DNA from 2 places in the Pelotomaculum sp. FP genome. Region 2 is predicted to be linked to the other one. Evidence: riboswitches for the same ligand, from Rfam matches in the RefSeq annotation. Region 2 holds a riboswitch; the other holds the start of a gene.
The links. Region 2 has a riboswitch for cyclic di-GMP ahead of flgB (flagellar basal body rod protein FlgB). Riboswitches for the same ligand answer to the same signal wherever they lie in the genome.

Region 1 (3,208 bases), on a different contig from region 2:
GCCCATTCCTTAGAGCGTTCAGTATCTTCTGTGGTAATCACCATAAATTCATCTCCGGCATAACGTCCCGGAAAGTAAACACCATTTTCCGTTCTCTCTGAAAGCAATCGTCCTATAATTTTTAGGCAGATGTCTCCTCTAACGTGACCGTACTTTTTATTTATTTTTCCGAAGCCGTTGATATCGAAGAAGATAACCGTAAGCTCCTTCCCCTGGCTGAGAATATTTTCTGCCATATACCTTAAATATGGGGCTTTTTTAAGGCCAGTCAGCGTATCTTCATGCTTACCGGCCTCAGCCAGAAGACTTTTTTTAGTAACAATTCCTACTAGTTTACCGCTCTCAAATACAGGCAACCTTTCTACTTGTTTTTCTTCCATTAAATTAATTGCATCCCAAAGGGACGTATTTGTATAAACAAATACTGGATTTTTGGACATGGCGTCTGCAATAATACGGTTCATATGAGAACGCCGGGCATCCCTTGAAGTGATCATTCCACAGAGTTTACCGTCCTCTAAAACTGGAAGTCCACCGATACAGTTTTCTTCCATTAATGAGACGGCTTGTTCGACACTGTCGAGAATATCAACCGTAATGACAGGACTGCTCATATAATTAGAAATGGAAGCCATTAAAGTTCCACCTCTAGACTAATCGCAAGCACAATATCAACCTGTGCTTTTAATAATGTTGTTTCAGATGCAACCTTATCTGCTTCATTCAAAACAATTTCCAGTAATTTTTCATTACTAACCATTTTTGATAGTGACTTACGAATTACTACCGCTTCGAGAGGTCCTTCCTCAATTAAATGTATTTCGTACTGACCGGGACACATTAAATCTATCATTCTCTTTACGGCTTCCGGACCTATGGGAGCTCTTCTTCCAATCAATAACACATCCTGAATTGGCGGAATCTCAAACTCACTTAACTTCATCGAAAATAGCGCCTTTCTTCCAGGTTCAACCTTTTGAGCATGCAAATTAGAACACCACCATTTCATTTAGAAAATCAAATATGCTAATCGAATTATTCTTTCTGTCAAATAGGGATCAAACTGCATTCCAGAATTTTTTTCAATTTCACTTAAACTTTCATCCCATGCCTTTCCTTTTTTATAAGGCCTGGAGGTTCTCATTGCATCAAAAGCATCAGCAACGGCAATTATTCTAGCCCCTAAAGGTATATCGTTTGCTTCGACACCGAAATATCCTTTTCCATCCCATCGTTCATGATGGTACAAAATTAATACAAGGAGTTCTTTAGCCCAGGAATAAGGCTTCAGCATAACAACTCCAGATTCAGGATGTCTCTTAATAATACTCCATTCCCTGCCAGTTAATTGTTCTTTTTTAGATAATATACTTTTGTCAATCTTAACCTTGCCAATATCATGTAATAAAGCGGCATTAGTGATTATCGAAATATCTTTATCTTGTAATCCCAGATGATATGCAATACGACATGCAATGTAACTAACGCTAATAGAATGACGATAAATTTCAAAATCATAATTATTTAATGCAATCATTAATTTGTTAATCTCGTTAAGCAAAAGCTCATACCCCTTCCTAAACTGTTAAAGAAAAGGGCATAAAAAAAGAAATTACCAAGCCATTTCTCTTGTAGCCAGACAATCACACCAGTAAACATAACTGATAAGAGTCTTAGCTTTGCGTCCCACCCTTTCGGAATGGTTTGCCCTTAAACAACAGGTGGTATGCTTTTTAGAAAATATTCAATAAATTATACAACTATGAGTATACATTTATCAATAGTTTGAATTTATTTTTTTGGGAAGGGCAAAAATATATTAAAATTTAATTGTTCATTCAAGGGATAAATAAAAATGAGGTAAAATATGGTTGATATTTTGAAAACATGTGGATTGAATCTGAGGCATTATAGAAAGGCTAAAGGTTTAACTTTAAATCAATTATCTCAGGATATTGGCATAACTAGTTCATATCTTGGATATCTCGAGAGGGGACAAAGAAACCCTTCCCTGGCAACAATAGCCAAAATAGCAGAGGCTTTGGAGGTAGAGCCTTATCATCTCCTGGTAAATTTTGAGAATAATTTTGACCGGTCGTTACATAATTTGATTATTATGTTAATTACAAGAAAACGAATTGATGAAGTAATTTTTTTACAGGAAGTACTAACATCCTATTTAAAATCCATAAAGAATAATGACAGGCAATAGTTAAGCGGCGTAACTTTATAGTATAAATTATCAACCTGCGAAAAAGATTGATATGAGCTGAGTATTTCTTTGTAAGACACAAAAGCCCCGCTCCGGAGAGCGAGGCCTTTTGTATGTCTGCATATATAGTTTACCGAAATTGAAGTGGTATTATCCCCCGATGGAGGTTCGTTGATACGTATACCAAAGCTGGAGCTACTGCAACTTCTTCAGGTAGAGCCGTAGCCGGTACTTTTCCAAAACCCGACGGCTTCGTTTAGAGTTAGAAGATTCTTGTTTGCTATGGGCTTATGCCCTTGACGCAGAAGCCTTTATATGATAAATTATGTCGGTATTCTTATTGTTAGTATTCTAACTATCCAATAGGGGTGGTGCTGATGAATTTCCAGGAAGCTAAAGAATTGCACAATTTATTGTTTTCCTTTATAGGTATGTTTCATGAAAAGTTTCTATGCCGGTTCCGCCAGCATTATGACGGCAATCCCAGGCTTAAAAAAAACCAGGTCAAGATTATCAGTATTTTATACCAGCATGATCACCTGATCCCAACTGAAATCGGTAAAATGCTGGATATAGAAAAAGGTAGTCTGACTACCCTTATAGATCAATTGGAAGATATGGGCCTGATTATACGACGCGCTGATCCCTGCGACAGACGAAAGTTATTAATATCACTCAGTGCTGCCGGCAGAGATGAAATGAATAAAATTATGGATGATCACACCCGAAGCCTGAGTGTTTTTTTCCGAGGCGTAGATCCCGGAGAAATAAAACAATTTGTAGCCAGCTTGCAATATGCAGTAGACTTCATGAAAAAATTTTAAAAGGTGAATGTTGACAAAATGGAAAAAAGCTTAGAAATGCGCGATCGAAATATAGGCAGTCTGTTATGGAAGTTTTCCTTGCCCGCTATCGTGGCTATGCTCATTAACGCACTCTACAACATTGTCGACAGGATATTTGTAGGGCGTGGGATCGGATTTGTCGCCATCGCCG
Region 2 (3,208 bases):
ATATGGTTCTTTTCCGCCGTTTAAACCTGATGAGCCGCGAATTCCGGTTCAAAGGACTTTTTCAGGTAATTTTTTGCCGTAATGTAATGATCTACTTTGACAAAGCCACCCGTCGGGAACTCATCGAAAAGTTACACCGGTATACTGAAACGGGCGGGTATTTGTTAATCGGTCATTCCGAGACCCTAGACCGGGAGGCCGGCTTATATAAATATATCAAGCCCTCGATATATAAAAGAATATAACTTTTCATCCAAACAAAATTTTAAACAGGTCGATCTTTTTAAAGGTGAACATAATGAAAAAGATTAAAGTGCTTGTTGTCGATGATTCTGCCCTGGTAAGGGAAATTCTGGCCCGGGGATTGGCCATGGACCGGGACATCGAGGTGGTCGGGGTGGCCTCCGACCCATTTATAGCCCGCGATAAGATAGTCCGGTTGAAACCGGATGTGCTTACACTTGACGTAGAAATGCCCAGGATGGACGGAGTGGAATTTTTGCGCCATTTGATGCCCCAGTACCCGTTGCCGGTAATTGTGGTTAGCGCCCTCACCAGAAAAGGCGCCGCCATAACTCTTGCCGCCCTTGAGGCCGGAGCTGTTGATGTGGTTGTCAAGCCGAGCACTGACATAGCCCGCGGTTTGAATGTTATGTTGGGGGAATTGCGTAACAAGGTGAAAATTGCGGCCTTAGCGAATGTAAGCGCCTGGAAGGGCAACCGTGAATCTATCAAAACAATTAGGGCGGACAGCCAGGCTTTAGCCGAATCTACAGATAAGGTGATAGCCATCGGGGCTTCTACCGGAGGGACGGAAGCAATCCGCAAAATATTGCAAAGTTTTACCGCCGCAATACCTGGCGTGGTGGTGGTACAGCACATGCCTGTTGGATTTACCAAACATTTTGCTGACAGCTTAAATGATCTATGCGCTATGGAAGTGAAAGAAGCTAAAACAGGGGACAGAGTATTGCCCGGGCGGGTACTGATTGCGCCGGGTGACCGTCACATGACCGTGCGCCGTTCCGGCGGTTCCTATCTGGTTGACTGCCGGTCAGGTGATAAGGTTTGCGGGCATTGCCCTTCAGTTGAGGTGCTGTTCCAGTCGGTTGCAGAATTTGTGGGGGCTAACGCCATCGGGATCATGCTTACCGGTATGGGTAGTGACGGCGCCAACGGTATGGTGGCTATGCGCCGGGCCGGGGCCAGGACAATAGCGCAGGATGAAACTACATCTGTGGTATTCGGCATGCCGAAGGTCGCTTATGAACTCGGCGGGGCGGAATGCCTGGCGCCGCTGGATGTAATCCCATTTACGGTCATGAATTTACTGGCGCAATATAAAACGGTTTGATAATGCGCCTTGGGAGTGACAGGGGGACGGTAGTTGTACAGTTTTTCAAGGAAAGGAAGCAAAAGAACCGTCCCTCTGCTTCCGGTATTGGGTGTGGAATATCAGACTGAATTACCTTTTTTTTTTGGATAATAATTTTGCCCTTGCAGGGGAAAGTGCTTTGCTGTAGAATATTGTTAAAGTTAGTCAAAATATAATATTTTCCATGATAAAGGCAAACCTCCTGAAAGGGAGGGACGCAAAGCTAACGGGCCTAAAACTAAGACTTCGCGGGCTACAAGGCGCAGGATTTTTGGTAGGGTAATATACTACCATACCTGCGAGCTCCGGATGATTTGTCATGGCGGCTGGGTTGCCAGGGTAAGATTGATCCAAGCTCTTTACTTTGGCTTGGTTTTTTTTGTTCAAAATGATCTAATTTTATAATATTTAACCAGAAAGGGTGACGCCGTTGGAGTTGTTTTCAAATCCTATACTCCTATCACTTCAAAAAGGTCTGGATGCGGGCGCCTTGAGACAGCGGGTAATTGCCAATAATATTGCCAACGTGAATACGCCCAACTACAAAAAATCTACCGTCGCCTTTGAGAGCTTGCTTAAGAAAGCATTGGGACACGGGTCCATTGCCTTGAACAAAACCGATCCCAGACACTTTGGTGTAACTGCGCTGTTGGATGAACTGCAGCCCGAAGTGAACCTGAATGAAACAACTTCCATGCGAACCGATGGCAACAATGTCGACATCAATGAGGAGATGACCAACCTGGCGGCCAACTGGATCCAGTGCCAGGCGGTAGGTAGAGAATTAAGCGAGCATTTTTCTATTTTAAGTTACGTCATAACCGGCGGAAAGGGGTAGACAAGTGGGTATTTTCAACTCTCTGGCCGTCAGCGCATCAGGGCTTACGGCGGAAAGTCTGCGGTTGGACCTGATTGCCAATAATATCGCCAATATGAACACCAAGGGCCGGCCCGACGACCCGGCCAATCCTCCCTACCGCCGTAGAATTCCTGTCTTTGCGCAAATACTGGAGCAGGTTTCTGCCAGCGGTTCATCGCTGTCAAGTGTTAGAGGCACGGGGGTACGGGTAGTCCAGGTTCTGGAAGACGCCCGGCCGCCCAGGCTGGCGTATGAACCGGCCGATCCCATGGCCGATGCGCTTGGTTATGTAGCCTACCCGAATATTAATATCGTCAACGAAATGGTTAATATGATTTCCGCCGCCAGGTCTTATGAAGCAAACGTGACAGCTTTAAATGCCGCCAAGGATATAGCCTTGAAAGCCCTGGAGATAGGGCGCGGTTAAAGGGGGGCCATGAGAATGCAGGTATTGCCTGTCGGACAACCATTCTTACCGCCGCAGCCGGCGGGAACCGGGGCTAACCAGGAGGCCGGGGGCGCTTCTTTCGCTGGTGTTTTGGACAACGCCCTGAAAAAACTGAATGATACCCAGATCAAGGCCGATCAGCTGACGAGTGAGTTGCTTACCGGCGAAATTCAAGACATTCACCAGGTGACAATAGCTATGACAGAAGCCAAGTTGGCCATGCAGCTTGCAGTCGAAGTGAGGAATAAGATTATTGAGGCTTACCAGGAAGTTTCCCGCATGCAGGTTTAATATGTCCTTTGACAGTTGAGGTGGTTTAGTTGAGTCCGGGTGACCTTATCGTCAGGTTAAGGGAGAAATGGCAGGCTTTTAACCAAACCCAAAAAGTTATCTCAGTTTTAATTGTCGCAGGAGTCGTAGGATGTCTGTTCTATTTCGGACGGGTAATGATGCAGCCTCCTTTTGCCCCGTTGTTTACCGGGCTTGAACCCAAGGAAGCGGGACTTATCGTGGAAAAGCTCAAAAC

Region 1: another riboswitch for cyclic di-GMP. It lies ahead of Psfp_RS12970 (HD domain-containing phosphohydrolase); the one in region 2 lies ahead of flgB (flagellar basal body rod protein FlgB).

The regions. Positions count from the first base shown of each region.
Region 1 is NZ_QFGB01000032.1:15,892-19,099, forward strand. It holds gene Psfp_RS12960 (GGDEF domain-containing protein) at 1-635, opposite strand, end outside; gene Psfp_RS12965 (hypothetical protein) at 635-988, opposite strand; gene Psfp_RS12970 (HD domain-containing phosphohydrolase) at 1,010-1,561, opposite strand; cyclic di-GMP riboswitch class I at 1,628-1,719, opposite strand; gene Psfp_RS12975 (helix-turn-helix transcriptional regulator) at 1,868-2,212, shown strand; gene Psfp_RS12980 (MarR family transcriptional regulator) at 2,590-3,036, shown strand; gene Psfp_RS12985 (MATE family efflux transporter) at 3,055-3,208, shown strand, end outside.
Region 2 is NZ_QFGB01000016.1:1,438-4,645, forward strand. It holds gene Psfp_RS08370 (protein-glutamate O-methyltransferase) at 1-245, shown strand, start outside; gene Psfp_RS08375 (chemotaxis response regulator protein-glutamate methylesterase) at 299-1,354, shown strand; cyclic di-GMP riboswitch class I at 1,558-1,714, shown strand; gene flgB (flagellar basal body rod protein FlgB) at 1,806-2,213, shown strand; gene flgC (flagellar basal body rod protein FlgC) at 2,218-2,661, shown strand; gene fliE (flagellar hook-basal body complex protein FliE) at 2,677-2,973, shown strand; gene fliF (flagellar basal-body MS-ring/collar protein FliF) at 3,003-3,208, shown strand, end outside.